Gemmatimonas phototrophica: one gene and its partner. The protein of the gene in region 2 interacts with the protein of the main gene of each other region in a pairwise test. Links are inferred from orthologs where the notes say so. Each region holds a gene or a part of one and is shown on either strand. Other genes may lie near its edges. The genes, in order: GEMMAAP_RS04425 and groL.

Region 1 (15,347 bases), 960 kb from region 2 along the record:
GTTCCTTGGCCAGCTGGTCGGTGCGCACGGGGCGACCGGCGCGCTTGACCACGCTCTGCCAGACGGCAATCTGGAGGGGGGTTTCGAGGTGCAGCGTGGCCGGGGGCGTACTGAGGGCCCGCTCGAAGCGGGCCGAAAAGGCTCGGCGGGACACCAGCTCGCGCGCCGCGGCATCGTCCACGCCTTCCACCAGCAGGTCGCAGACGCCGGATTCGGCGGCTCTGGCCACCAGCGGGGCATCGGCCGGCAGCAGCGTGGTGATGAGCAGGAACGGCACACTCGAGAACTCGTCGGCGCGCGACAACAAGCGGTGCGCGTCGTCCCCCGCGCCGGCGTCAATGATCACGGCGTCCACCAACTCCTTGACCAAGTGCGCCTCTACCTCAGCGGCGGTCTTGGCGGCCACCACATGCGCGCGGCGGCGCGGAAAAGCGGCGCGTACCATGTGCCGGGCCCGATCACGCTTGAGCAGCGCCACCACGCACAGCATGGCCGCCGTCGATTCCGACGCTTTGGTGGCAGGGGACATGTCGCGCGAACTCAGGACGCGGAACGCGGAGCCGACGGCACTACAGGCGCCAGCGCCTGCATGGACGCGGGCGGGGTGGCGCGACGCGGCGCTTCGGCCGGATCGAGATTCACATCAACGCCCTGCACCATGGCGTTGGCGCGCAGCAGCACGTCCCGCGCGTTGGCGTACGACACCATCTCGAGGGCTTCGCTGAACGAGGCCCACTTGCAGGCGGTAATCCCTTCGGCGCGCTGCGGAATGGTGTCTTCGGCTTCGGTGCGCATGAGGAAGAAGTGACACACCTTGTGTACCAGCTTTCCGCGAAAGCGAAAGAACCAGTCGATGGTGTCGATCTCCCCGTCGAGCATCACGTTGTGCAGTCCGGTTTCCTCACGGACTTCACGCACGGCCGCCGCGTCCGGCGCTTCGTCGGTCTCGAGGTGTCCCTTGGGAAACCCCCAGTTCTTGTAGCTGTCGCGAATGAGCAGAAACAGCGGTTCGCCGTCCTGCAACCGATACACGACGCCCCCAGCCGAGGTCTCCAGCTTGGCGCGTGGGCGCTTGTGCGGGTCGCGGGAGGGCATGGGCATCATCAGCGATGGGGCGTGGTCGCCACATCGGGCGGCAAGCTGCCCGGCAACCCGGCCACGAGGACCGACTCATCGTCAATGGTAGGACGCCCTTCCACGAACTGCCGCACGAGCGGATCCTTGCTGTGCTGGATTTCGTCCACCGTGCCGACAGCATGCACCTGTCCCTCGTACAACATGGCAATGCGTGTGCCCACGGTATACGCGCTGCGCATATCGTGGGTAATGACAATGCCGGTGACGCCCAACTGTTCACGCATGCGCACCATGAGTTGATCGATGGTGGCCGAGGTGACCGGATCGAGGCCGGTGGTGGGTTCGTCGTACAGGATGTACTTGGGGCGCAGCGCAATGGCGCGCGCGATGCCGACGCGCTTGCGCATCCCCCCCGAGAGTTCGGAGGGCATGCGGTTCTGCACGTCGGGGAGGTCCACCAGATTCAAGGCTTCGGTAACGCGAGTCCCGATTTCCTGTTCGGTGAGTTCTCCCTGCTTGCGCAGCCCCATGGCCACGTTTTCGCCAATGGTCATGGAGTCGAACAGCGCGGCAAACTGAAAGACGTAGCCGATGTTGCCGCGCAGCGCGTAGAGGTCCTTGCGCGAGAGTTGATCGACCCGGAGCCCGTCCACCCACACTTCGCCTTCGTCGGGCTCGAGCAGGCCGACGATGTGTTTGATGGCGACGGACTTGCCGGTTCCCGAATAGCCGATGATCACCATGGTTTCTCCCTCGTTGACCGTGAGGGAGAAGCCGCGGAGGACCTTTTTGGGGCCGAATGCCTTGTGGACGTTCTTGAATTCGATCATCGGATCACAAATATGACGGCTTCGGGCGATTGTGGCTAGTTCGCGACCCCCAAAAACGCAAAACCCGAACTCAGGGCCCGGAACTGATCGGTTCCGGGTTTTGAGTTCGGGTTTCGCGTTGTGCGTGGCCGCGGTGTCGCGGCCGGTGCTGCTTACGCCGCGAAGCTGCTCAGCGCGCGTCCGACATCGCCTTCGCGGAGGCGCTTGAGCGCCCGGTCGCGAAGCTGGCGCACACGCTCGCGGGTCACGCCCAGCATGGAGCCGATTTCCTCGAGGGTGTGCTCGCGTCCGCCTTCGAGGCCGAAGTAGAGGCGGAGCACCTTGGCGTCACGCGGGGGAAGCGTGGAGAGCGCCTGCTCGATTTCGTCGGTGAGGAAGCGGTTCATGGCTTCCTCTTCGGTGTCGGGCATTTCGTCGGCCACGAACCGTTCGATGAGCGAGCGATCGCCATCGGGATCCATCGGCGCATCGAGGCGCACGTCGCCGGTGTTGAGGGCGGCGAGCGACTGCACGACGTCTACGGACAGGCCGGTGACCTGCGCGAGCTCTTCGGGCGACGGCTCACGGCGCAGCTTCTGGCGCAGGATTTCCGAGGCCTTGATGATACGCGAGAGGTCGGCGGTGCGGTTGAGCGGCACGCGAACCGTGCGTCCCTGGCGCGCCAGCGACGACAGAATGGCCTGACGGATCCACCACACGGCGTACGAGATGAACTTGACGCCCTGGTCAGGATCGAACTTCCGCGCCGCGGTGAGCAGCCCCACGTTGCCTTCGCCAATCAGGTCGATGAGCGGCAGGCCGCGGTTCTGGTACTTCTTGGCGACGGAAATGACGAAGCGAAGGTTGCGCTTCACCAGTTCCTGGAGCGCATCCTGGTCACCAGCACGGATCTTCTTGGCGAGCTCGATTTCTTCCGCGGCCTTGAGCAGCGGATAGGTCGAGACTTCGTAGAGGTACTGGTCGAGGATGTCGCGTTCCGGTTCGCTGGGCGCGATGCCCGCGGGGGCCGCGCGACGGCGCTTCCGCTTGACTTCAGTCATGGTGTGCTATGCAACCTCGGGATGAGACATCATCCCTGCAGAGGAGACGAAAAAAGAGCTGCGAAACGGGGGGTCGGCTTGCCAGCCATCGGCGCCGGCACTCACCCCGGATCCCGCACCGGTTGTGCTGGCCCTGCCGAGTATCGGCAGGTTCATCAGCGAACTGGGGGGAGCCATGCAAGATACGCCACCGCGAGCTATTCGCCAGTGCGAGTTCTGCGAGTCTGCTTGACGCCGGACATACACCTGACTAGACTGCGCGGTTCCTGATACCCTGCGGGCACGGACGCTGGTCATGGTTTGTGGTGCGGGGAGGTAAGGGGTGCCGGGGCTGTAGCTCAGTTGGGAGAGCGCTTGAATGGCATTCAAGAGGTCAGGGGTTCGATTCCCCTCAGCTCCATACCCCGATCGGTTCGGTCTGGTGTACTTTCACCAAGACCAAAAGCGGGTCGGCGGTTCCCTCCGGTTTGGGCTGGAGGGGTGAAACGCGGGAATAGCTCAGTTGGTAGAGCACAACCTTGCCAAGGTTGGGGTCGCGGGTTCGAGTCCCGTTTCCCGCTCTGTAGGGCCGATGTCGAGGGTCGTTAGCTCAGTTGGTTAGAGCGCCACGTTGACATCGTGGAGGTCACAAGTTCGAGTCTTGTACGACCCATCGTAGGTGTGGTACCCGGGTGAAAATCAGCGGACGGAGCAGTAGCGACGGCCGAAAAGACTCACTAGGTTGCTGGTCCCTTGCCCTCGTGGCAAGGGGAGTGGGACACGCTGGCAGTAGGTGATACACGATCCGTTGCGCCTGTAGCTCAATTGGATAGAGCATCTGACTACGGATCAGAAGGTTGGAGGTTCGAGTCCTTCCAGGCGCATTTTGAGATCCGAATGGGGGCACGTCATCCGGATCATGGGTGTTGGACAGTCAACGGGGCGTAGCTTAGCCCGGTAGAGCGCGTGCTTCGGGAGCACGAGGTCGCAGGTTCGAATCCTGTCGCCCCGACTGAGATAAATAGAGGCCCGTCAACGATTTACATCGTTGGCGGGTTTTTGTTTTTTGCTCGAACCCGTAACCCTCACCCACAACCCGAAACTGATCAGTTCCGGGTTGTGGGTTGGAGTTTGGGGTTCCGGGTTTTCATTTCAGATTCCCCTCAATTCCTCTGCCCCGCCACACCGCCATGCCGATCCCCCTGCCCCTGCTGGTCGGTTTGCTGACCCTGGCCGCCGTCGTACCCGCCCGCCCCCGCGACCCGGCCGACGACTTCCTGCAGGCGCTGCGGGCCCGCTGCGGCCAGGCCTTCGAAGGCCGGCTGATCAACCCCCAGCCAACCGACAGTGCCATGCTGGGACAACGCCTGGTGATGCACGTACGGGAGTGCGGCGATACGGTTCGCGTCCCCTTTCATGTCGGCGACAATCGTTCCCGGACGTGGGTGTTCACTCGCACGGCCGACGGCGTGCGGCTCAAGCACGATCATCGGCACGAGGATGGCTCGGCGGACGCCGTGACCCAGTATGGCGGGGAGGCCCGTCCCGGTGGGTCGGCGGCGCGCATGGCCTTTGCCGCTGACAGCCTCACCAAAGCCATGATTCCGGCCGCCCGCACCAACGTGTGGACGGTGGACGTCACCACGAGCACCTTCGTCTATCAGTTGGAGCGTGAAGGGACCTCCCGCCGTTTTCGTGTGGAGTTTGATCTCCGCACGCCGGTGCCTCCGCCACCCGCCCCGTGGGGGGCTTCGCGCGACCTCCCGGACGGCCAACCGACGGCCAAGCGTGGCAACGTCATCCCGGGCATCGAAGTGCTGCTGGCCGATTCCCTGCATCTCATCAGGGGCAAGCGTGTCGGCTTGCTCACCAATCACTCGGGGCGCGACCGGAAGGGCACCAGCACCGTCGACCTGCTCTTCAACGCCCCCGGCGTCAAGCTCACGGCACTGTATGGCCCTGAGCATGGCATCCGCGGAGAAGCCAAGGCCGGTGAAAAGGTCGGCAGCGGGGTGGATGCCAGAACAGGCGTCACCGTGCACTCGCTGTACGGTGCGGTGCGGGTCCCCACGCCGGACATGCTGAAAGACATTGATGTGCTGATCTACGACATCCAGGATGTCGGGGCCCGTGTCTACACGTACCAGTGGACGCTGGCCCTGACCGCCGCGAGTGCCGGCAAGCCCATCATCATTCTGGACCGCCCCAACCCCATTCGCGCGGACCGAGTTGAGGGGAACATCCTCGATCTCGCCTACCGGTCACTGGTCGGACAGCACGCGGTCGCACTTCGCTATGGTCTCACACCTGGTGAGTTGATGCGCTACCTCGTGGGCACGAAGGCGCTCAACGCAGACATCACCGTCATTCCCATGCAGCAGTACACGCGGGACCTGTGGTTCGACGAAACCGGTCTGCCGCGAGTCAATCCGTCGCCCAACCTGCGGAGCCTCGACGCCGAACTCCTGTATCCCGGCACCGTATTCTTTGAGGGGACGAATGCCACCGAGGGGCGCGGCACCGACGCCCCGTTCACGCTGATCGGTGCGGATTATCTCACCGATCATGCCGCAGTAGCCAGCGCGCTCAACGCGCTGAGGATGCCTGGCGTGCGTTTTGACACGACCACCCGCACCATCGAAGCCGGCTACAAGTTTGGCGGAACGACCATCCCCATGATCAAGGTGGTGGTCACCGATCGCAATGCGGTTCGCCCCGTCGAAGTGGGGATCCGGATGTTGCGCGCGTTCTACGTCGCGCACCCCAAAGAATTCTCGTGGCGAGGGCAAGCACTGAACGGTCCCAACCGGCGGCGCAGCATCGATCTGCTGGCGGGGACTGACGCGCTGGCCAACGCAGTCGAAAAAGGCACGATTGATGCCCTTCTTGAGGGGTGGAATGCAGACGCGGCCCGCTTTCGTGCGCGGATTCAACCCTACCTGCTCTATCCGGTGGGAACGCGCTAGTGCATTCTTTCGCGGCGCCCGGCGAAATGCCGTCGCGGCATGCCTGTCCATCCCAATCCCTTCGTGCCCTGCCATGACGTCTCGACACTTTGCATACGGGACGCGCCTCGCCGCAGTCGCGCTGCTCGCCGCCTGCCATCAGGACAGTGCATTGCCGACGGCACCCGGTGACGCTCTGTTTGCCAAACAGCCGAGCACCGGGTTTCAGATGTACGTGACCGGCAAGGGCCCGGATGTCACCACGAACGGGGGCAATCGGGCCGTCTACGTGGCCGGCGGTGGCACCGACGATGCCGCCGGCATGAAATGGCTGCTCGCGCAGGGCGGCACACGCACCAGCGGTTCGGGCTTCGGCGACGTCGTGGTGCTCCGGACGAGTGGCAGCAGCGGTTACAACACGTACTTCGCGAAGCTGGGGGCCAACACGGTCACCACCTTTGTCATTACCTCGGTGGCTGGCGCCAACAGTGCCACCGTGTCGAATGCCATTGGGAAAGCCGAGGTCATCTTCTTTGCCGGTGGGGACCAGTCCACGTATGTGAATCTCTGGACGGGTACGGCGTTGCAAAGCGCCGTCAACGCGCGGCTCGGTCAGGGCGCGGCGGTGGGTGGCACCAGTGCGGGGCTCAATGTACTCAGCGAGCACATCTACTCAGCGCAAACCGTGTCCACCACATCGGCCATGGCGCTCGCGAACCCGTACGACCCGTCCATCACGTTTGCGCGGAATCTGTTCAACGTGCCGCAGCTCACGAACACGCTGGCGGAGCCGCACTTCGTGCCACGGGATCGTATGGGACGGCTGTACACCTTTCTCGCCCGGCTTCAGGCCGATGGGAAAGCCAGTGCCCCGCGCGGGCTCGCGGTCGATGAGGGCGCCGGTGTGGGCATTACGGCGGCCGGCACGGCGACCGTCTTTGGAACGGGCAACGGCGCGTATCTGGTAACCACCGCCAGTCGCGGGGCTTCCACCCTGTCAGCCCCGCTCGTCTACGGAGCCATGCAGGTATTGCGGGTCCCCGCGGGCGGCACCTTCAACGCCAACAGCTGGACCGCGGCAGGCACCCCGTACAGTGTGTCGGCCACTACAAGCGGCGTGGTATCTACGTCTGGCCTGTTGTACTGAGCGGTTCCGGTTCCAACAGCTGCCACACGTCATCCTCGCGGGTGGCCACTGGCCGGATGGTCTCCAGTGCCGGCGCAAAGAGCGGAAGCTGCTCGGCGTCGGCAAAGAGCAGGTCGAAGTCGTGGGCATGGAACGCGCGCGCCAATCGCGCGGCAAAGGTCCGGCGCAGCAACGCCGCGTAGTACGCCACATCGTAGTCGCGCGCATCGTGATCGAGCCGTGCCTCGTCTTCCACTTCATCGATCACGCGCCCGGTGCCGTTGGCGCCGCGGTAGACGCGTACACGATCGCCCGGCGCCCACTGCTGGCGCCCGCTCTGCCACAGGGCTTCATAAGCGAACTCCCGGCGCTGCTGGCGTGATCGCGCGTAGGCCTCGGGGGATTTCCGCAGGCGCACGCGCGATGCCACGTCTACCGTGGGCACGGCACGGCCATGCAGCGCCGTCAGCGTGTCGAGATAGGCCGCGCGCACCCCAATGACATCGCCGGCCAGCAGTCGGGCAATGGCGGTACGCAGGAAGGCCTCACCGTACGGCTCTGCGCGGCTGGACCGAAAGGCCACGCCTTTCAGCTGCAGGCGGCCATCGAAGGTCAGCAACGCATAGTTCTTGGCTTCGTGCGACAGCATGGCGGCGTAACGCCCCTCAAACTCCAGCCGAACGAGCGGTGGCAGCAGGGCCGCCACAGTATCCACCATCGCGCGCTCGTCGTGCTCACTCCAGTGGTCGGGGACGCCGAAGTACACCCCATCGGTATCGGCTTCAATGAGCTGAGCGCCACGCTCGGCCAGTGCACGACACATGAGTAACAGCGTCTCCCGGCCACGACGCGTCACCTCGTTGGCGGCGTGCACGTCGGCAAAGCGCGTGAGCCCGTCGCCGGCGGCCAGATACCCGTACGCCGAGTTGACCACGAGCTTCATGGCCGCGCTCATGGCCTCCTGCGTGAAACGTTCGTCCGATCCGGCCGCCGCCTCTTTGGCCCGCTGCTTGGCGTGCAACCGCTGCTCCACCAGCTGGTCCACCAGGAACAGCAACGCCTGCAGCGGATCACGTACCGGGCCAATCCGAAACGCGCGCATGAGCGACGGATACAGACTGGCCACGTCCACCTTCACCACCCGCTGTACCACACCGGCTGTGAACAGATAGAGCGCGGCCCCGCTGTGTACCGTGCCGTCGCCATCAGCGTGCGCGGGCAGCGCGTGCCCCGCCCGCAGATAGGCACGCACGAGCAACGGATCAATGACTCCCGTGGCTGCTCCGGCATCGGCGAGCCGCTCGTAGCGCCGGGGCGCCATGCGCGCGAGCGCAAAGGCGGCGCCCCCCAGAATCCTGGCCAGTCCGGCAACTTCGGTAACGTCCGCGGCGGCGTAGCGCCGTACGCGATCCGGATCGCTGGCGTACACGGCGTGAATCCGATCGCCAGGGATCAGTTCGCGCGCTGGCCCGGAGAGCCCGAAGTGACGTGCCACCGCCTTGAGTCCGTAGCCGGGCAATTCACGCGCCGCAAAGTCGTAACGCCGGACGGCGTCGAGCGTATCGATGCATTCGCGCCCAGGGACAATGAGCCGTACCCGTCGCTCATCAGCCCCATCGCGATCACTCGACACGCCACGCATGGCGGCGCGCTCCACCAGCGCCGTATGGTGCAGCCGCCCAAGCGGCAACGGTACGCGCAGCTGTTTGGCACGCTGCCGCACAAACGGCAGATCGAACCCGTGCAGATTGTGATTCTCAATGACATCGGGATCAAGCTGCTGCACCCGCGTCACGAAACGCCTGAGCAGGTCGGCTTCCGCGTGATCGTCCTGGCCGCGCGCTTCCAGCAGCTCCACATCGCCGTGCGGTGTCCCAACGGCGATGAGAAAAATGCGATGAACACGCGGGTCAAGCCCGGTGGTCTCGAGATCGAACTGCAGCCGTTGCAGTTGCGCGAACGCAAGATTGCGAAAGTAGGTCCGACCGGTTGCCACGAGGTATTGCTCCTCCGGCGGCAGGACGTGTCGCTCGTGTCGTGGCAGTTGCTGCACACGGGTAATGCGTTGCCCGAGGCGCTTGGAGGCCCCGCGACAGATGGCCGTTTCCAACACATTCCAGCGCTCTGCCGACACGGCCACACGCAACGCGCCCGGCCCCGCGAGCTCTCGCACGCGAATGCCGGGCGCGTTCGCGTCACCGTCATCATGCTGGTAGCGCACACCAGCCGCCCGCAGATCGTCAACCGACGACAGCAGGACCCAGGGGCGGAATTTGGCCCTCTCCGTCAGGAGGGCTCCACCGTCGGGCCGTCGCCAGACGGTCGCCTGTCCGGACTCCTCGGCCCACACCGAGACGATGCCGGGGGTGGTGTCCCACCCCCACAGCCATTCGTCTCGCGGAATGGTCAGGCGGTCCAGCGCGAAATGAGGTTCTGCCACGGAATCACGGCCGCCACCAGGACCAGCGTGAGCAGTGTGCCCATGAGGGCCTTCTTGGCCTTGGTCTCGGAGCTCGGCGCCTTCCGTACCATCACGCTGGTGACGGTGGCGGCCACGACGGCCAGCAGCATGAGGGTGGGATGCTCAACGACCAGACGACGGAGCGCCGCGTCCTTCATGGTTGTCCCCATCACTGCGCGCGCGGCGGCGACCGTAGGACTCACGAACCAGAGCACCAGCCCGGCGACAAACTGCAGGTGCACCAGCAGCGTGAGCCGTCGCACCCACGATGTTTGCTCCGGTCCCCATGTGGCCTTGGCGGTGACCGCCTGCACGAGGACCATCAGCCCAATGGCCAGCACCAGCCACGCCAACACGTTATGCACCGCAATCACCGTTCCGTACATCACACCGTCCGTTTGGAGAGACGCTTCACCGGCATCAAACGCCGTGGCCAGTGCTAACAATATGGCTACACAACCAGTCGAGCGGCACGCTCGCCGCTCAGCAGAGCCCCCTCAATGAGGCCGGTGCTTGTTTCCGACGTTTCCGAAACGGCCAGCAGGAGCCGTCCATCACAGTGTGGCGTCCGCAGTAGTGCCGGTGCAGGGTCGGGATGCCGCGGGGGCTCCGTCAGGTCCGCGGGTGTGGCCGCGAACGGAACGTCGGCCCAGTCCCTGATGTGCAGGGCCTGTGGTGTTGCCGCCTCCGGGCCAAAGCACCGCTGCAGTTGGGCCAGAATAGCAGCCTCGAAACGCTCACGGTGTTGGCGCTGGGCGGGCGGCCAGGAGGCAAATCCGAACAGCGCACCGCACGTTTCGGTGGCTGGTGTATGGTCGTGCACTTCGCCCAGCGGGCCCACGCGACTGGCAATGCGGCCGGATAATCCTCGCGCACGCCAGAAGGGGGTTTCGTAGATCGCCACCACCTTGGCCTGCGGCGCCATCCAGGTGGGGGTGTCACGCATCAGGGCCTCGACGAGGGGATCGAGTGGCGGCAAGTCGATCGTGTGGGCGGCAACCCGCAGCGGCGTTGCCAGCACCACGTGTGGCGCGACATATCGCTCACCCCCTGCAGTGATCACACGGAGCGCCCCCGGCTCGTCCTGTTGGATACGGCTCACCGCCGCCCCGGTGTGGAGACTGGTGACGGGCAATCGCGCGAGTAGCGCATCAACCAGCGCGGTCGGGCCGCCCACCAGCCGTGTCATCCCTTCTTGAGACGGCAGCAGGTACCGCTCGGGCGCTGGTGCCCAGCCATCAAGGATGCCATCACCGTCATGGTACTGAGCGAGAGCCGACACATTGAGTTCGGTCATCCACTGCGTCACGGCGGGCTGAAACGCGGGCCAGACCCAGGTGGGACCGAGATCGGCCACCGGCACCGACGACTCGGCATCTCGCACACACTGAATGCGCCCGCCGGGGAGCGAGGCGGCTTCCAGCACTACCGTACGTGCGCCTCGCGCCTGCAACTGCACGGCCGCCGTCAGCCCCGCGAGACCGCCCCCAACGACTACTACATCTGCGTGCACGGGCATGTGGCTCATGCGCTCGCGCGGGGCGCGCGCTTGAGGGTATAGACAAAGTCGCAGTGCGTGGCGCCGCCCATGATGGTCTGGGTGCGGGTGAACGCCACGTCGGGGTTGAAGCCGTCCATCAGCGCGGCATCACGATTGCACGACAGGATGGCACCAAGCTCGGGGATGCCGAGCTCCCGGTACATCTCGGCGTACCGGCACCGTGTGACGTCGAACGCAAAGCGCTCAGTCGTGGACTCCTGCACGGTGATTTGCAGCGCGTCATCCGCTTTCCAGCGATCGAGCGTGCCTTCGAAATGGGCGAGTGAACACCCGCCCACGCTGTTGGCCAGTTGTGCCCCTTGGGCCTCGGCCAGGCCGATGATGACGGACCGGGCGATCTCCTGGACCGCCTCGCGTCCGAACCGGGCACTCATGGCGTCCAGCATGGGGGCGAGCACCCGCGCTTCGATGAGGCGGCGCTTGAGGACGCCAATGGCATTCAGCTCGGCGTCGGTAGGGAGAGGCATGGATCGTCGCGTTGAAGGAGCGAAGCGCGGCAGTAGATTGCTGGCGGTGACCATCTCCAAACTACATCCGGTGCTGAGCAGCCAGGTGGGCCCCCGCATTGGGGTGACTGCCCATGAGCCGTTGGGGCGCGCATGAAAACGGTCCTGCTGTACGGCCTGGTGACCGGACTGGCAATCACCGCCCTGCAAGTCGCGGAGTATCGGTGGCTGGTTCTGACCGATACGGCCTCCGTGTACGCCGGCGTGGTCGCCGTGGTCTGCGTGGGGCTGGGGCTCTGGTTTGGCCGACAGCTCACGTCGCCCCGCGAGCGGGTGGTGGTGGAGCGGGTGCTGGAACGAGTGGAGGTGCCGGTGCCTACTGCCGCCACCGCAACCACTCCCGCCTCCGCGGGGGGCTCGGCCTTTGTACCGAATGCAAACGCCATGGCGCAGCTGGGGATGACGCCGCGTGAATACGACGTGCTGACCCTCATTGCCGAAGGGCTGAGCACGCGTGATATGGCCACCCGGCTGTCGGTGAGTGAGAATACGGTCAAGACGCACACCAGCCGGGTGTTGTTCAAGCTGCAGGCTACGCGGCGGACACAGGCAGTGCAGATGGCCCGCGACGCTGGTCTGCTCCCCTGAACGGGTGATTTTTGGCGGGGAGGCGAAAAATCACCCGTTCGGGTGACGCGCCACCCGTTGGTTCTGCCCAGGATACCGCTTCATTCACCACCACGGAGGTTGTCATGAAGTCGGTCGTCCTGAAGTACGGGTTCCTGGGGGGCGCGGTGCTGTCGGCCATGTTCGCCGCCACGCTGCCATTTCATGAACAGCTCGGCATGGATTATGGCATGCTGGTGGGGTACGCCACGATGGTCGTGGCCTTCACCTGCATCTATTTCGGGGTGCGTCAGTACCGCGATCGCCAGCCGGCGCGCACGATCACCTTCGGGCGGGGTGTGCTGGTGGGGAGCGCCATCATGCTCGTGGCAAGTGCGTGCTACACCGCCACGTGGGAGGCCTGGTACTTTGGCGGCCAGAGCAACTTTTTTGCCGTGTACAAGGCGGCGTCGCTGAAAAAGCTGGAAGCGCGCGGTGCCACGGCGCAGGAGATTGCCGCCATGAACGTCGAGATGGACGAATTCAAGGTGATATACGACAATCCCTTGACCAACGCCGCCATCACGATGCTCGAACCACTGCCGGTTGGCGTGGTGTACATCCTCCTGTCGGCAGCGTTGCTGTCGCGCAAACCGCGTGCGGCGGGCGCCTTGGCCGCCAGTGGAGACGGTACGAGCTGAAGGGAGGAGGCTGTCCCGAGCTATTCCGGAACGCCGCCGCCTGACTGAAGCGTGGCACCACTGCCACCGCTGATGCTCTTGAGCGCGAAGTACACCACACCGGTAAAGACGGCGCCCATGACCGCCGCAAACCCGCGCGTCCGACGTTTGTCCATCGTGCGCTGCTGGGAACGCTCCACCGTACGCCAGGGGACCACCAGTTCGCCGCGACGCCACGGCAATTCATTACCGTCTACCGTCAGGACCGTACTGGGGCGCACGACGACGGCACTGTCCGCCAGCGTGCGCACCGCCACGCCGTCCAGCTGCCGCAGCTCAAAGCCGGCGGCATCGCGCAAACTGCGGGCGCCATCGGCGGTGAAGTACAGCCGGAGATCGGTCCGGGCCGGCACAGACGTATTGGCCAACGGGCGATAGCTGTAGCACCCCGCCAGCAGGCTCACCGCCAGGGGAGCCAGCATGGTGGTGAGGACGTGGGTGCGGGAACGCCGCGCGGATGGACAGGAGCGGAGTGAAGACATGGCGCAACGTTAGCGCTCCGCCATCATTGTGGCGAGAGGGCGTGCACCAACCCCGTCTCGCAGCGTTGGCGACCTTCCCGCAGGGTGGTCTCATAGTGGGCGTCGTTGACGCTGTAGCGATCGCGTGGCGCCTCGGGGTGCCACAGGTGATAGGCCACTGCGCCGAACTTGAAGTTCCGACGCCGGATACCGGCGTGGATAAGTCGCGCCGCCAGCTCACTGTCTTCGCGTCCCCATCCCACGAACCGTTCGTCGTAGCCGTTGACAGAGCGTAAATCGTCCCGCCAGAACGCCATATGACAGCCCCGGGTTCGCCGGTCGGCATCCCGTGGTCCGCCAACGAAGCGCGAAATCCAGGGGGCGTACCACGCGTTCTGCCGATTTCCGAGGCCGCGGGCAAACCAGCGCACCTCATGCCGGCGCGTCCGGAGCAGATCGCTGGTAATCCCGGGCGCCAGCATGCACCGACTGCCTTGCACATAGCTGCCACGGCGGGCGAAACGCGTGTGGGCCGCAATGAACCGCGGGTGCAACACGATGTCGCCATCCACCTGGACGATGTACTCGCCGGTGGCTTGACGGATGGCCTCATTGCGGATGGCGGCGAGCCGGAACCCCCGGTCTTCATGCCATACGTGCCGCAACGGGACCGGAAAATCGGTCTGATGCGCCTTGACCATCAACCGGGTGGCCTCTCCCGACCCATCATCGGCCACCAGGACCTCCGAAGGGAGACAGCGCTGGTTTCGCACGCTGCGCAGCACAATATCGAGCGCCGCCGGCCAGTTGTACGTAGCAATGATCAGGGAAGTCGTGGGCACTATGCTGGAGGTCGGCGTACCGCTGGTGAGGCTGCAGTTGGAACTTCACCGTTCTACGTCGCTCTACCTCGCCTTCTCGACGTCTGTCACACAGTATTGCGCATCTCGTCCCGCTTTCGTGTTCGGCGCCAGTCTCCCTCTGCTTTGCCACCATGCCTGATTTCAGAATACCCGCGCTCGCCCTCGTTGCGTGCATTGCCATACCCGTTGACGGCACGGGCGCCCAACAAACGCCGCCGGTTGGGGCGCAGCCCCCGGTCGGTGTCGGGCCGGCCATCGACGGTGCCGCAGCAGCGCGCCGCGGACCGCGGCCGTACGCTCAGGTCATTCCGGCGCGGGCGCGTACGGAGCGGGGCGGCATTTCGGTGCATCGCGTGGACGACCGGTACTTTTTTGAAGTCCCGGACTCGCTGGCCGGGCGCGATTTTCTCATGGTCACGCGCGTCTCTGGCGTGCCGGCCGGTGCCGGTGGGTTTCTGAGCGCCGGCAGCTCGCTCGCGGAGCGTCTGGTGCGCTTTGAACGCGTGAATGAGCGCATCGTACTCAAGAGTATCAACACCGGTGCCGTGGCCGATGACACGCTGCCCATTGCGCGTAGCGTGGCGCAGAACAACTATCCGGCCATTATTGGCGCCTTTCCCATTGCCGCCTTTGGCAAGGACAGCGCGTCGTACGTGGTTGATGTGACGGATTTCTTTGGCAACGACAATCCGGCTACCAGCGGATTGGATGCGGCCCAGCGACGGGCGTATGGGGTACGCCGCTACGATGCGGCGCGCAGCTACATCGCCAGTGTGCGCAGCTTCCCCATCAACATCGAAGTGCGGCAGGTGCAAACGTTCGACGCCGCCACTCCGCCCCGCGATGCGGATGGGGCCACCGTGACGATGGAGACGCGTCAGTCGATCGTCTTGCTCCCCAAGGTGCCCATGCGCCCGCGTCACGCCGATGCCCGGGTGGGGTACTTCTCGGTGAATCGCGTGAACTACGGCTTGGATGTCCAGAAGGCGGAGAGCGAGGAGTTCATTACCCGCTGGCGCCTCGAGCCCAAGGACCCGGCGGCGTACGCGCGCGGTGAGGTGGTGGAGCCCATCAAGCCCATCGTGTACTACCTCGACCCCGCCACCCCCGCGCGCTGGAAGCGGTACGTGAAGGAAGGCGTGGAGAACTGGCAGCAGGTGTTTGAGAAAGCGGGATTCAAGAACGCCATTCTCGCCAAGGAAGCCCCGAGCA
Region 2 (15,339 bases):
CGCACATTTCCGTCACCGCCGGTGGGTCCACGCTCTCTGCCACGGACCTGCGTTGGGGGGTCAATGCCGCGGCCTGCACCAATCCCGTGGCGGTATCGACAACGCCACCGCTCGCCAGCACGGCCTTTCCCGCGGTGCTCACCGTAACCGCCATCAACGGCGGAGCGAGCGGCCAGGCCAGTTTTGTGCTCTGCTATGTGGTGGGTTGGTCCACCGCGCCCGCCCGATACACGCCAACGCTGTACTTCCGCGTGGTGAGAGAGTAAATGCGCGACAGGCAGAAGAGTCGCGTCCTTCTGGGTGTGATGGCACTGTGGTGCGCGTCCTTCCCTGCGCAGCTGAACGCCCAACGTCCGACCGCGTTCCGTACGGACGTCGCGGTAACAGAGGCCACGGCGGCACGCCCAAACGACGACGCGCCAACTCGAACAGCCCCCATCACCGCGTCCATTGCGCCGGGTGGTGTTGCGGTCGTGCGCGTTCCCGTTCCTATTGTGCCAGGAGACGCCGCCGCCTCTGCACAGGCGGCCATCAGCTACAGCGTAACGCAAAGCAGCGGCACCCGAATTCTTGGCCCGGCGTTGGACCGTGTGCTGCCGCTGGATCGCGGTCGCACGTCGGTGCCAGTGACCGTGGCCCTCAGCCAACGTCAGGACGCAGGCAGCACTGAAGTGGCACTGGTCACCTTTCGCAGTGCGTCGGCAAGCGTAACCACGGCGGTGGTCATTGAAGTCCCGCGCGTGAACAAACTGAGTCTGGTGGTGACAACACCGCGCATTGCCGTATCCGCCGGCAGTTGGGCCTCGGTACGGGTCCGCATCAGCAATCAAGGCAATCACACGCCGTTACTGCGATTGGGGCTGCGGCTGCCGATCGGATGGAAAAGCCTCACGGATTCTCTCGTGAGTGCTCCGTCTGGCAGCACGCAGGAAGCCGTGTTGCGCTGGCGGATACCGGCGGGGGCGACCGTTGGCCTCCATCCCTCGCGGGTCGTCCTGCTCAGCGAAGGGGTGGTCGTGGCGGAGGCCCCGCTGAGCATCAGTATCACGGTGCCATCCGAAGTTCAGCAGGGGGTAACGGTCGACCTGACAAGCATGGCGATTCATACCCCGACGGCTTCGCCAGCAGCGGGCTACGGTCTCGCAATGCACGGGCAGCTCACCGACTCGGTGCAAATCGATCTTCGAGGCACGTTTGGGTATAGCCAGGATCAGGCCGCGGCCTTCGGACTGGCTCGCGCGGGGCTCCTGACGATGCCTCCGATGTTATCGCTCCAGATGCCGTCCGGCGGGATCAGCGCGGGCGCGCTGAATGTTGGCCTGCGCGATCCCGCGGGAGCCTTCGTGGCGGGATACGGGAGCGAGGTATCGTGGAACCGTCGGCGTTGGCGCCTCGGCGGATTTGGTGGTGTGCCATTTGGCCAGATGCGGGCCATGCACGGGTTGCCGGGCACCGGCCGCGGGACATTGGCCGGTGCGCATCTGGATCGAGGCGTCTGGAGTGGCCGAGTGGGCCTTGAAGCGGCAGCGGTCGATGATGCGCGCATGTGGCAACGCGTCAGGTCACTCACACTCTACGGATCTGACCTGAGCCTCGGCGGCGGGCAATTGTCTGCCGCCGCCGCCGTGCGGTCGCTCGGGAACCTTGATGGCAGCTCGCTGGCCCTTCCCGGATCGCCCTATGAGCAATCGTCATTCGTGCAGGGCCATCGACGAAGTGCCGGTGCGTCGGCCGCCTACTCACGGCAGACGGCGACCTCGGCGTTTGATGTGCGCGTGGTGCATGCACCCGGGACGAATCAGCGCTTCGCCAGAGCCGGCAGTGAAGCATCCGGCAATCTCTCCCATCGTTTTTCAGCCACTACGCAGGTGGCCAGCGGGGGGTGGCTGCAGCATGATGCTGCCTCGGCGATCGGACGCATGCAAACCGTGGGATGGTTTGTGACCCCGAGTTGGTCGCCCACGTCGTGGGGGATTCTCAATGCCGAGTTGCGAGGCTCCACGTTTGCCGTTCAGAGTGGACCTATTGGCTATCACAACGACGAGCAGACCGGAGCGATCAGTGCGGATCTGCAGACGGGCATCTGGTACGCCCGGGTGCGGACATCGTACGGCGTGCTGGCGCGACGTACGTCGGCTGACAGCTTCAGTATTCGAAATGCGCGCGGGCGTCGTGGCGAGCATCAGGTCAGGCTGGGGGTGCGCCACGCACGCGGTACGATTGATGTCTCGTGGGCGGCGCTCGGCTTTCAGGGCATCGCGATGGGGGTAGCACGGCAGGATATCGTGAGTGTCCGGATGGACCGGCTGACCATTGCCCACCTCTTCGACCGGCCGGTGGAACTCATGCTCGACGCCCAGCGTGCGCTGTCGGCGGCCGACAGGGCTGGCGGATGGATGGTGCATAGTGAAGTGGCGATCCCACTGCCGGGCACCACGCGGGTGGTGATTACATCCGATCGCAATCCGTTTCTTCGACTGCTGACGGGTGGCCCACCGCCCATGACGTATGGCGTTCGACTGGAGCAGCGAGCCCGTCTCCCGCAGTTCAGGCGCGGGGCCAGCGGGCGGCGTCGGGTCTTTGTCGATCATAACGGCAATCAACGCTTTGATGGTGGCGATGAACCGCTTCCAGCCATTGCCATTGAGTGCGCCGGGGTCGCCAGCACCACGGATCTTCAGGGGATGTTCAGCTGTCCCGGCCATCTGCGCAGCAGTCTTGACTTGCGAACAGTCCCTCTTGGGCTCGTCGCCCCTGCGAACATTGACGGCCCACACGACGTTGCGCTCCAGCACGTCCAGCCGATCGTGGTCGCGCTGCGGGTATCCGCGGCCGACTCCACGCGACTGGCAGCGAGTGAATTGCGACTGGCGATCCTCAGCGTGCGCGATGATCAGGGAACGCGGTGGCAAGCGCGGATGGAGACGGATGGCCGGTTTATTTTCGACGCGTTGCCCGCGGGGCATTACGTCCTCGACTTCGACCCCGGTGCGATGCGTGAACCCGCAACGCTGGTGGGCGCCCCGCCGGAGATCGTGGTGTCCGGGCAAGCGACACCAGCCTTGCTCACTGTTGACGTCCGGCCGCGTCCCCTGCGTCTGAAGACCCTTGCCCCGATGCCACCGAAATCATGAGACGGTTTCTTCGCCAACTTCTACGTTTGCACCCTGCGGCCACGCGCCTGCTGGTGTTCGGGTGTTTTCTCCTCCCGGCGTTGGCCGAAGCGCAAAGTATTTCGTGTACTGTCCTCGCGAAGGAAAGTGAGCGCACCTGTTCGGCCACTTTTGAACCGCTGGCAAGAATCCCCGTGACGGCACAGATGGAGGCGCCATCTGCGTCGTACGCCCTGGCGCCGGCGAACGGCATAATCACGGCCGATGACTTTGCACGAGGATTCGCGGTTCCGGCGTCTCCTCTCACGCTCACGTGGCGGACCAACGCGAACATCCGCATCTATGTGCGCAGCGCAACTGCGACCCTGACTGGCGGCTGCAACAATAAACCGGCGTCTTCCGTTACCGTGGGCACGACGACATCGACCGCAACGGACGCGCTCCCGAGTACCGGCACAGGCCAGTTGTTGTTCACCCAGGCGAGTCCGACGGGCGGCGGTGCTGGCACCGTGCATTTCCGGGTGGGGCTGAATTGGGCCAGCGACGCACCTGCCGCAACCTGCCTGCTCCCTCTCATTTTTACGGTCGAGCCATACTGATGCGCCATGGCCGTGCGGTGATGATGGTGTGTGGCGTGTCGGTGGTCTCGTTCGCCTTGGTGGGCGCGTCTTTGTTGGGCCAGTCTCGCCCGGTTCAGCAGGTGCAAGGCCAGCCTCGGACAGTCTCCAGCGCCTCCATGGCCGTGCCCTTCGTTCACGACGCACGGACGGCCGGTATTTCGGTGATTGCGCCGAAGCGGGCGAAGTGCGCACCAGGGCGCTGTTTTTCCGTGATGGTACAGGCCAAGGCGAATGCCGCGTGGCGCCTGGAGAGCAAGCTGTGGGGACCACCGCAAGGGTTTTCCCTGGCGATCAGCAGTATCAATGCTCCGGCCGTCCCGGTAGCAGATCTCAACGCAATGGTGTGGAGTAGCGTGCTGCAGGGCGGAGCTGCGACCCGCACCCAGGTGGTTGAGGTGACCCTCTACGGTGCACGACTCAAAGGACCAGGTGGGCGGCTGCCAAGTGAGCTCGACATCGCCTCGCTCCTGCAATTCCGGTTGGTTCGTCAGTAGCGGTACGCTGCCGGAGACCATCGGCGGCGAACGGGCGCGCTACTTTTTTCGTATGGCCCGAAACGAGCCGGACGATTCCACGGATCCGGCCGTGGCGACATCGAACCAACTGCCCCGCAGCGAATCGCCCACGACGCTTGCGACATGACGGCGCGTACTGCCGCCGAGCGTCACGTCGAACTCGACCGTCGTGGCACCAGCCATGCGGCCGCCAACTGGCCCGGCCACTCGTCGTTGCTGTCCCTGGGCTGACGTTTCCAGGACGTCATAGGAGCCGGTAAATCCACTGGCGGAGGTGCTGCGCAGGGTGAGGCCCCCCAGAAATGTGCCCCCTGCCCCACTTGCAGACAGCCCCGACACGTCCCATTGCCCTTCCACCGGTGTGACACCGGGGGGTTCGCTGGTTGACGGGAGACAGGCAGACAGTAGGCAAGCTGTTGCTATTGATACACTTAGCGAACTAACGGCGCGCCGGACCGGGATTGAAATGATCGTCACAGTGGGGAGACGACGCTGGCTGTTCAATAGCAACGCTGGCACTGCTATCACGCGAATCTGCAATTTTCCGGAAGCTGGGTACGACCTTTTACGCATTCAAGTTTTTGTGACGAACAACCGGGGCAGATCTTCTATGAGGTGGCTATCACGTTCCCGGCCCCCCCATACCAACGCCGGGCAGCCAGACGGGGAATCCCCCCGACCACACCCTACTTCCGGAGTAGATCGATGAAGGTCACTCGGATCATCGCCGCGGTCGCCATGTCGACCGTCCTGGCGGGAACCGCTCAGGCGCAAGCCACGAATACCGCCAACTGCACTGGTGGCACTCCCAGCGCCGCTGCCAGTGCTTGCTTCGTCCGTAACACGGTATCGGCCACGATTCCGTGGGTGGCGCGCATGGAAATCACCACGGCCACGACGCTGCCTTCGCCTACGGCTGAAGACTTCGGCGCCCCTGGTGGCAAGAGCACCACGGACCCCACGGCATTGACCGTGAGTGCCAACGCCGGTGTCACTGTAACGGCAACGGCGGCCACCGCCGCCTGGTCGGGACCCTATGCCAAGCCGGCCACGGACCTGCGCATTTTCCTGCCGGCCAACCCGTCCACCTTTCTGACGCTGAGCAACACCGCGGGACAGACTGTGTTCACGTCGACGGCCGCCACTTCGGCCTCGCTGGTCAACATTGGCTACAATGTGCTGTACAGCTGGGGCAGCGACGTGCCGGGTTCGTACTCGCTGGCGATCAACTATACGCTGTCCAGTCCGTGACCTGATTGTCCGGGTGGCGCATGCGCACACGCGCATGACGCCGCCCGGGTCGTCGGGGTCGCCCGGTCATGATCGTGCACGCGAAGTGCGGTGCCCGCTTCCTGTTGGGGAACGTCACTCGTCATAGGTCGAGGATGTTGCACGCCCTTGCTGCCCCTGTGTGGTTGGTGCTGGTGCTGGGAGCGTTCGCTCCGCGCACCGCATCGGCTCAGGCGGCCTGCAATGGGGGCACCTCCTGCTCCGTGACGGTCACGCTCCGCCTGGGGCGACCAGAGGTGTTTCGCCTGTCATTGAGTCAGGCCACCACCGTCGTGCCGGCCCTTACAGCGGCAGACTTTGCGGCGGGCTTGAAGGACGCTCCAGGTCCAGTCCTTACCGTGCTGGCCAACGCTCCGTACCGGGTGACGGTGCAAGCGGCGGCGGCGACCTGGCAGTACACCGGCGCGTCGAGCAATCCAGCGAAATCGTCGGCAGATCTTCGCTGGGCCCGAACGGCGGGCGGTCCGTGGACCAGCTCATCGAGCGCCACGACCATTTGGCCCGCGTCCGGCACAGCGGCTCCGGCCACGGCGGGGCAAACGATTTCTCTGTTCTATCGGACGCTGTGGCAATGGACCGGCAGTCCGCCGGGTGCCTACACGCTCCCTGTGAACCTTACGCTCACTTCCCCATGACTTTCACTCCGCCAGCCCCTCTTCGTACGTCGCGTGTCATGCCGCGTTTCGTTCTGGTGGCCGCACTGACGGCGCTTGTGCCGTCCAGTGCCAGCGCTCAGCTGGCCATCGACAAGCTCGATCTGTTTCTGCGCCCTGACGGGACGGACCAGCGGAGCGGTGTCCTGACCGTCCGCAATGACGGCCAGACGGCCGCACAGGCCGTAGTGCGTCTTGAAGACTGGGATCGAGCCCCCGATGGCAACAACCGGTTCTTCCCCGCGGGTACCGTGCCCGGAAGTTGCGCCCCTTCGCTGCAGGTCTTTCCGCAGGCGCTGACGCTCAAGCCTGGGGAAACACAAAGCGTACGCATCGATTATACCGGTCCAGCATCGAGGGCCAAGGAATGCTGGTCGCTGGTGGTTGTCGAAACGCCGGCACCACGCGCGCAGGCCAATGGGCGTCAATTGCTGTACAACATCCGCTCGGGGCTCAAGGTGTATGTGGCGCCCGAAGGACTCACGCTCCATGGCGAAGTGGAAGGATTGTCGGTCGCGCGTACGAAGTCGAATGGACGTGATCAGGATGTGGCCATTGTCGCCTTTGCCAACAAGGGCGCGCGTCATTTCGTGACCAAGGCCCGCATTGAGATTCGTCGTGAAGACAACAGCCTCGTGCAGACGGTCGATCTCCCTCCCATGTACGCACTGCCAGGCGCCACCATGCACGCCACGGCAGTTTTGCCCACGCTACCGGCGGGGCGGTACCTGTTGATCAGTGTCGTGGACTACGGCGGCAGTGAGATTGCCGCGGGCATGTACACTCACGAGGTACGCTGAGCATGGTGTTCGGCCGTCCCGTCACGTTGCGCCGCATGCTTGTCGCGATAGCGACGGGCACGTTTGCGCTGGCCGGCCGGCCTTCCGTCTCAGACGCGCAAGCGTGCGTGGCGGGAATTTCGAACAGCTGTCTCACCGTAACGTACTCCCCTGTTTCAGCAATCCCGTCCGCTTCAGACTTTGCCAATGGCGTGGCTGTCCTTGGCAGCTTCACGATATCGGTGCTGAAGTGTGGTCGGACGCCGTGTCAAGTGACCCTCGGTGCACAAGGGCAACCGCCAGGTGGGCTTCGCCTTCGCATCGGCGGCGCGGCACCCACGTCGATTGCTGACTGCCCCCTGGATGTTTCGGGCGTTTCCTCGCCGAACGCTTCGCAGGCTCCCGTTCTGATGCAAACCAACGGCGCCACCACCTTTGTGGTATGGGTGTGCCGCCCGTTGAGCTGGAATCCGGCAACAACGCCGATTGGTACGACGTCGACCGAGATGCGGTTCCTGTTGCGTCAGGGGCGATGACGATGTCCGCGGCCGATTTCCCTCTGGTACGGCTCCTGGGGCAACGTGCTGCCCTCGCGCTCGTTCTCTGCGCCGGCAGCGCCTCTGCGGCACAAGCGCAGTGGAGCAACAACGCCGAAACAGCATTTGCCACGCGTAGCGTCACGCGCAGTATCACGCGCAGTTCCATGGGATTGTCCGACGGCATCCCGAATGTTTCGGCAGTCCCGGCGCGGCCCCTGTCTGCTGGTCAGGCGTTCGCCGCGCGGGCGCCATATCGCGTGGCCAGTGATTCGGGCACCATCCCAGTGCGCGCCGATACCAAAGGTGAAGAGGTCACCGTTGTTCGGGTGCCCATTCCTGCCGCCGTGCGCCTGGATGCGGCCATGACGTTGCGGTCGGCCTCCTACCGGCTGGTGGTCGGTCGTCATGTGCAGGTGCTCGGTCCCATCAGTGGCAGCATCAACCCGGTGCGGGACACGGCCATCCTGGTGGCGTTCCGTGTGTCACGTCGCGCCCCGGCGGGGCGATCGCTCGCGGCCACGGCGGAGTTTTCGGTGGGTACCATATCAGCATCGGTCCCCATTGAGCTCAACGTGCCAACCCGGCGCCAGCTCAGCCTTACCATGGAGGCCACGTCGTTGCTGGCCACGCGTGGACGATGGACGTCGATGGCGTTGCGGGTGACCAATGCCGGCAACGTCGAGGAACTCGCCGCAGTTGGCGTTGGGCTTCCGCAGAACTGGCGCGCCGACGTGCGCACGGCGAGTCGCGCCCAGCGCGTCGCGCCAGGGCAAAGCCTTCCCGTGTCGCTGCGCCTCTGGATTCCTGCACAGGCCAACAGCGGTCTGGTCATGCTTCCCGTGCGCCTGGTGCGCCCCGGGGAGCGGGACACGACGGTCCAGTTGCAGGTGGATGTCATGGGTGATTTTGCCCGGGAGCAAGCGGGCACCCGAGTCACCACCTCGGTGATCAGTGGCCACACCGCTGGTCAACCGGGGGCGACTGCCTATGCCGTTGGGATTGCCGGCAACTTGAGTGATTCCACGATCCTCAATGGGCGACTCAGCTATGCCGGTGCGCTCGACGCATCGGGGACCAGTGGGATGCTGCTGGCGCGTTCGGGGATGTTGACCGGTCCGCCGGTTCTTGAGCTTCGGCACCCGGCGTTACACATCCAGGCGGGTAGCGCCATGGTGCCGCAAGCAGAACTCGGCGGTTACAACCTGGCGGGACTGGGTGGTGCGGTGGCGATCGAACGCGCCGGTCTGGTACTCCGCGGTTTCGATCTGCGCCCTCTCGGGACGACGATGAGCACTTCCCTGCTCCCCATTGGCGCAGGGCGTCTGCAAGGTGCCGAGATGGGCTTTACCTCATCACGATTCCGTGCCTCGGCGTTTGGCAGCCGACTCAATGATGAGTTTACGCGTCGGACCCTGACGGCGTACGGTGTGCGGACCGGTATCGGGCAGGCCGGTGGATCACAATTGCAGACGGAAGTTGCCTATCGGGATGCTGGTCTGCAGCGCGGCGTGGGCGTATCCAGCACCTTCCAGCGCACCGGCGCGCGCTCCTTTGTGGAAGCACGAGTGCTTCACGCGCCAGGCGGATCTGCCGGCTTCGCGCGGGCCACAGACGAGGTGAGCCTCGCCGCATCGCGGTCGTTGGGGTCACGCGGGTTTGTGGCCGTGAACGGCTGGCGGCAACGTGATGCGAATCCCTTGCTGGGTGCGCTGCACAACGGCGGGTGGTCGGTGGCTCCTGCCGTGGATCTGCCACGATTCGGGACCTTAGGTCTTGACCTCCGCGGGGGCACCTTCCGTTCAACCGTAGAAAACACGCGCCTGGGAAATACGGAAGTGAGCGGCGGCGGCATGTGGTCCCACACCCTGCTTGGGACATCAGTCATTACACGTTCGTCGCTGTCGCGCATCGACCGTGCGCTCGCCGACAGTACCTTCAACACGCAATCGCGGCAGTGGCGTCTGGATCATTCGGTATCGTTGCTCCGGGGTACTGCCCACGGCACGATGCAGGCCAACTGGACCTATCAGCAGTTCTCGGCGGCAGCGGGCAATCTTCCAGCGCAGCAGTCACTGCACATTCGTGCCGAGCGGGTGCGTCCGCGCCTCTCATCGCCATTGTCGTTTGAAGGCGAGGTGCAGCGGCTGCAGATTGGCGCGAGCGGACCAGCGTTTTGGTCGGCTCGGGCCGCGGCCACGGTGGATTTGCGAATGGGGCTCTCCATTACCCTGGCCGCGGAGCGCAACCCGTTCATGAACATGATTGCGGGTGGTCGCCGCACCCCCATGGCGTACACCCTTCGCGTGGATCGCACCACCTTGCTCCCACGCCTGATGTCGGGCGCACGCAATCAGGTCTTTCGCGATGACAATGGCAACGGCCGCCGCGATCGCAACGAGCGTGGGGTGGGAGGCGTGGTCATCCGTTGCGGCACCCGTCTGCTGCAGACGGACAATAGCGGACGCTTCAGCTGTGCTGAGCGAGAGCAGTCCCTCGATGCACGAACTGTCCCGGTGGGACTGCTCGCCGCCTCTCAGAACGTGACCTATGGCGAACCGGTTGCTTTGCGATTTGTTCGCCCCGTTCGGGTCGCCCTGTATGTGGGTGGGAGCGACAGCTTGCGTTTGCGATCGCTGATGCTGTCCGATGCCGTGGTGTTTGCCCGCGATACGGTCGGGAGCCTCTTCTATGCCCGCGCCGACACGGCGGGACGGTTTGTTCTGGAAGCACTACCCAGTGGCCGGTACACCATTGGCGTCGACGCCTCGACACTCGAGGAACCGTTGAGCATGTCCGACGCTGAGCCGGTGGTGCATATAGGTGGCGCGGATACGCCTGAGCTGGTGACCATCAGCATGCGGGCGCGTCCGATTCGTGTGAAAACGTTTGATGCCTCCTCGCCTGGAGTCCGAATGCAGCCGGGCACTCCGCCGGCACCGACGCGACGGTTGCGGAAAGCCCCTCGATCTCGGATCGAGCGTCCGTCTCCCGCATCTCGCCCGCGAGCACAATGAGGCGCGCCCCGGTGTCCACGACCCCTCTGCTGATGCGTGTGCTTGGGCTGCTGCTGCTCGCCGTGACGCCGTGGGGCGTATCCTTGGCGCAAGGGACCTGCGTCACCGGCACCTCGAACAATTCGTCCTGCCGACTTGAAGTGAATATCAGTTCGACCATTCAGGCCACGCGTCGTCTGGTGGTGACCCCGGGAACAAGTTTCTCCCTTACGCCAGCCAGCGGGCAGCTTGGCGTGGACGATTACACCGCCGGGATGTTCAATGCCAGCGGGTCGATTCAGTTGCTCGTGCAGTCGAATGCCCCGTGGCGCGTCTCAATGCAAGCGCTGAGTGCAACGCTGACCGGTTCCTGCACCAACAAGAGTGCCTCGACGATTCAATGGGGAACGACCTCCGCGACGCGGACGACACCGGTCAGTCTCTCGGCAACAACCGTGTTCAGTGGTGGAACATTCACGACTGGGCAACCGCGTGACGTATTCTTGCGGGTCGGTCTGGGCTGGCTCACAGATGGCCCGGTGTCGGAGGCGAACTGCACGCTCCCTGTCTCCTTTTCGGTGAGTCCCCCGTGAAGGGATGGTCCGTGTGCCAGCACTGCGGACGCCCGCTCCCTGTCTCCCGCCGTCGCGCTACATGTGCCACGGTGTGCTTGGTGGTGGGGGCGGCCATGAGCCCGGCCGCTGGTGTCAGCCAGCCTTCGCCGAGACTGACGACCGGCGCGCCCCTGCCGATAGAGACCGTCACCAGTGTGGTCATCGGAGCGTTTTTCAAGCTTGAACCGACACAGCCGGTGTTCGCCGAAAGCGGTGCCCCGCTTGATCGGTGTGCCCCCCTGACGTGCTTCCGTGCCACCGTGACGCTGCGCAGCAACAGTGGCTGGCAATTGCAGGTGCGACTGGCTCCCACGGTTGGTGTGACGGCACCGATTAGCTGGTGGCCGACGGACGGTAGTGGCCTCCCGGTGAGCGGGACTTGGCTCGCTATCGGCGATGGCTCCACACCAACGCCAGGTGTGCCGGTCTCTCTCCGCTTTACCGCAGGTGGTCCAACGTCGCAGCGTCCTGACGCGGTGGGTTTGTCATCTGCCCTCCAGTTCAGGGTCGTTCCACTGCCCTGACTGGCCTGACGGCTGCGGGCCGTGGCGCGTGTGCGCGTGGTCGTGCCAATGGCTTGAGCGAATCAATCAATCAATGAATCAATGCACAAACGGGCACCCCGATTGGGGTGCCCGTTGTGTTTGGCGTGGTACGGTTGAACGCGAGGCGTTCGACTTAGTACATGCCACCCATGCCAGGGCCGCCAGCCGGCGCCGCCGGCTTGTCGTCCTTCTTCTCGACGATGAGCGCTTCGGTCGTGAGCAGCAGACCGGCGATCGACGCCGCGTTCTGGAGGGCCGTACGCGTGACCTTGGTCGGGTCGATGACGCCAGCCTGCACGAGGTCTTCGTACACGTCCGTGAGGGCGTTGTAGCCGAAGCTCGTTTCCTTGGCCGTACGGATCTTCTCGATCACGATCGAGCCTTCACCGCCAGCGTTCTGCACGATCATGCGCAGCGGCTCTTCGATGGCGCGACGGATGATGTCGACACCGATCTGCTCGTCGCGCTCGGCGACCTTGACGTCCTTGAGGACATGCTGCGCGCGCACGAGTGCGACGCCGCCGCCCGGGACGATGCCTTCTTCGACGGCGGCACGCGTGGCGTGCAGCGCGTCTTCAACGCGGGCCTTCTTTTCCTTCATTTCGGCTTCGGTCGCAGCGCCGACGTTGATGACGGCCACGCCACCGGCTAGCTTCGCGAGACGCTCCTGGAGCTTCTCACGATCGTAGTCCGACGTGCTCTTGTCGATGGCGGCGCGGATTTCCTTCACGCGGCCTTCGATGTCCTTCTGCTCGCCAGCGCCGTCGATGATCGTCGTGTTGTCCTTGTCGATCACAACGCGCTTGGCCGAACCGAGGTCCGTGAGGACCGCGTTCTCAAGCTTGAAGCCGACTTCGTCGGAGATGACCTGCCCCTTCGTGAGCGTCGCGATGTCCTGCAACATCGCCTTGCGGCGATCGCCGAAGCCCGGCGCCTTGACGGCGACGATGCGCAGCGTGCCACGGAGCTTGTTCACGACGAGCGTGGCGAGGGCTTCGCCTTCGACGTCTTCCGCAATGATGAGGAGGGGCTTGCCGAGCTGCGCCACCTTCTCGAGGACCGGGAGGAGGTCCTTCATGGCCGAGATCTTCTTGTCGTGGATCAGGATGAGCGCGTTCTCGAGAACGGCTTCCATCTTTTCCGGATCCGTGACGAAGTACGGCGAGAGGTAGCCGCGGTCGAACTGCATACCGTCGACCGTCTCCAGCGTCGTCTCGAGGCCCTTGGCCTCTTCAACGGTGATGACGCCGTCCTTGCCGACCTTTTCCATCGCTTCCGCGATGAGGTTACCGATCTCGGGGTCGTTGTTGGCCGAGATCGTGCCGACTTGCGCGATTTCCTTCTTGCCCGTGGTGGGCACGGAGATGCGCTTCAGCTCTTCGACGATCGACGCGACGGCCTTCTCGATGCCGCGCTTGAGCGCCATCGGGTTGGAACCGGCGGTCACATTCTTGAGGCCTTCACGGAAAATCGCCTGGGCGAGGACCGTGGCGGTCGTGGTGCCGTCACCGGCGAGGTCGGAGGTCTTGGTCGCGACTTCCTTCACCATCTGCGCGCCCATGTTCTCGATCGGATCGGCCAGTTCGATTTCCTTGGCGACCGTCACACCGTCCTTCGTGACCGTCGGGGCGCCGAACTTCTTGTCGATGACGACATTGCGACCCTTGGGGCCGAGCGTGACCTTTACGGCCTCGGCCAGCTGATCAACGCCACGCTTGAGTGCCGCGCGCGCTTCCGTGTTGAAATGCAGTTCTTTAGCAGCCATGGTAGCTCTTTACGGTTGGAGTGCGGTTCAGTTGATGACGGCGAGAATATCGGACTCGCGCAGGATGAGCAGCTGCTCGCCCTCGATCGTCACTTCGGTGCCGCTGTACTTGCCGTAGAGGATCTTGTCTCCGGCCTTCACGTCCATCGGGACGCGGGCGTCCTTCTCATAGCGGCCGGGGCCAACAGCAACGACGGTACCCTGCTGCGGCTTTTCCTTGGCGGTATCGGGGATGTACAACCCTCCGCGCATCTGCTCCGCCTCTTCGAGCGGCTTCACGACTACGCGATCCGCGAGCGGCGCGACCTTGGACATACGGGTGATCTCCTGCAAACAGTGTCAGGGGACGGACAGTAGGATGTGCTTCACTGTGATTAGCACTCAACACAGGTGAGTGCTAACGAGGTATAACCTAGACAGGGAACGGGGTCCCGTCAAGCGGCGGACGAAGCTGTTAAACCCATTAAAATCAACAGCTTAGCATCAAGCCAGATAGGCAGGCCCGTTTGCCGAGGTGGCACTCGAGACGACAAAACCAGTGATCTCGCTGCCAAATTGGCCGACGTCAGGCGTCCGGCGCGAAGATCAGCGAGCCGCTGTGCAGCACTCGCACCGAGCCCTGCAGGTCCAGAACCTGGACCCCGCCATCGGGGGTAATGCCGCCGACCGTACCGAGAGCTGGTGCGATGACTCGGCGCCCCAGCGCACAATCCCGAGCCGACCACGCCTGACATTCCGTCTGGGTGAGTGGCCCAACTCCAGCGGCGGCACGTCGCAGCGCGGGGACCACGGCAAGCAAGAGCGCGTCGCGCGAAACATCGGCACGAACACAGGCGACGTCGGGAAATGTCGGTGGAACGCGCCGATTGATGCCAACACCAATGGCAACCCACTCGGGTCGTCCATCACGCCAGCGCACTTCGATCAACACGCCAGCCAGCTTGCGATACGCCACCAGCACATCGTTGGGCCATTTGAGTTGCACCACATCGTCAACCAGCGGCGTCAACGCCTCGGCAAGTGCGAGCCCGACGCGCAACGCCAGCACATCGAGGGCGCGCGTATCGAGCGGACGTTCCACAAGGGTGCACCACAAACCGGCATTGGGCTCGGAGATCCATGACTTGCCGCTGCGCCCGCGTCCCGTTTCCTGCGCTGCCGCGAGCACCAGTGTGCCCGCCGGTGCGCCTTGCTCCGCCAGGTCGTGCGCCACATCCATGGTTGACGTGACACGCACATGGTAGTCGAGACGCGCGAGCCCCACTTGGTGAATGAGTGCGGGCGACGGGGCTGTCATGGGCTACCTGTGAACGCGACGCGTCATGAGGGACCGCGGATGGCCAACGTGTAGAACACGACGCCGGCCAACAGCACGCGATACAAGGCGAAGATGCCAAAGCTATGCTTGCTCACGTAGCGCAGGAGTACCGTGATGGCGAGCCAGCTGCTGACGGCGGCAGCCAGTACGCCAAAGACCAACGGCAGGGAGAATCCTTCGACCCGGATCGCCTCCGGAGCCTCCTTGAGTACTGCGGCCACCGTAATGGGCATGCTCATCAGAAAACTGAAGCGCGCCGCGCTCGGGCGATCCAAGTGGAGCAAGCGTCCAGCCGTGATGGTTGATCCCGAACGGGATACACCGGGGACCAGGGCCAGCACCTGCGCGCATCCCACCACGATGGCGTCTTTGAGCGTTATCTCCTCAATACTGCGCGAGCGCACACTCCAGCGATCGATCGCCCACAGGAGTATGCCCAAGACGATGAGCGTAGTACCGATGATGTAGGGCGATCGGAACGTGGTCTTCGCGAGATCATTGAGCAGTAAGCCACCAACGCCGGCGGGCACGGTGGCCACCATGAGGAATACCAGCCGCCGTTCGTGCATGGTCTCAATCCGGCGATGCCGAAGAA

The links.
Region 1: the proteins of groL (region 2) and GEMMAAP_RS04425 interact in binary tests that used the Escherichia coli proteins (3 or more experiments, as listed by UniProt). The link is inferred for Gemmatimonas phototrophica from one-to-one orthologs.

The regions. Positions count from the first base shown.
Region 1 is NZ_CP011454.1:1,044,107-1,059,453, reverse strand. The notes cover bases 6-2,869. They hold GEMMAAP_RS04425 (ABC transporter ATP-binding protein), read right to left. Parts: upstream 1,908-2,869; coding sequence 1,104-1,907; downstream 6-1,103. Other genes in these bases: GEMMAAP_RS04420 (sigma-70 family RNA polymerase sigma factor), read right to left, coding at 2,060-2,869; GEMMAAP_RS04430 (NUDIX hydrolase), read right to left, coding at 541-1,095; GEMMAAP_RS04435 (helix-turn-helix transcriptional regulator), read right to left, coding at 6-529. In the rest of the region: more of GEMMAAP_RS04435, read right to left, coding at 1-5; more of GEMMAAP_RS04420, read right to left, coding at 2,870-2,947; GEMMAAP_RS19950 (exo-beta-N-acetylmuramidase NamZ family protein), read left to right, coding at 4,117-5,892; GEMMAAP_RS04385 (cyanophycinase), read left to right, coding at 5,966-7,018; GEMMAAP_RS04380 (DNA polymerase domain-containing protein), read right to left, coding at 6,996-9,437; GEMMAAP_RS04375 (hypothetical protein), read right to left, coding at 9,404-9,904; GEMMAAP_RS04370 (flavin monoamine oxidase family protein), read right to left, coding at 9,910-10,977; GEMMAAP_RS04365 (L-2-amino-thiazoline-4-carboxylic acid hydrolase), read right to left, coding at 10,983-11,486; GEMMAAP_RS04360 (response regulator transcription factor), read left to right, coding at 11,619-12,113; GEMMAAP_RS04355 (DUF4199 domain-containing protein), read left to right, coding at 12,218-12,772; GEMMAAP_RS04350 (hypothetical protein), read right to left, coding at 12,793-13,293; GEMMAAP_RS04345 (glycosyltransferase family 2 protein), read right to left, coding at 13,317-14,114; GEMMAAP_RS04340 (zinc-dependent metalloprotease), read left to right, coding at 14,267-15,347. UniProt on the Escherichia coli protein: Part of the ABC transporter complex MlaFEDB, which is involved in a phospholipid transport pathway that maintains lipid asymmetry in the outer membrane by retrograde trafficking of phospholipids from the outer membrane to the inner membrane.
Region 2 is NZ_CP011454.1:2,018,290-2,033,628, reverse strand. What follows is about bases 11,111-13,966. They hold groL (chaperonin GroEL), read right to left. Parts: upstream 13,427-13,966; coding sequence 11,795-13,426; downstream 11,111-11,794. Other genes in these bases: GEMMAAP_RS08380 (co-chaperone GroES), read right to left, coding at 13,454-13,741; GEMMAAP_RS20300 (hypothetical protein), read left to right, coding at 11,191-11,640. Outside these bases: GEMMAAP_RS08435 (hypothetical protein), read left to right, coding at 1-266; GEMMAAP_RS08430 (hypothetical protein), read left to right, coding at 303-3,134; GEMMAAP_RS08425 (hypothetical protein), read left to right, coding at 3,161-3,712; GEMMAAP_RS08420 (hypothetical protein), read left to right, coding at 3,712-4,227; GEMMAAP_RS08410 (hypothetical protein), read left to right, coding at 4,954-5,499; GEMMAAP_RS20305 (hypothetical protein), read left to right, coding at 5,634-6,173; GEMMAAP_RS08400 (fimbrial biogenesis chaperone), read left to right, coding at 6,212-6,991; GEMMAAP_RS08395 (COG1470 family protein), read left to right, coding at 7,413-10,523; GEMMAAP_RS08390 (hypothetical protein), read left to right, coding at 10,535-11,095; GEMMAAP_RS08375 (biotin--[acetyl-CoA-carboxylase] ligase), read right to left, coding at 13,992-14,723; undecaprenyl-diphosphatase UppP, read right to left, coding at 14,747-15,339.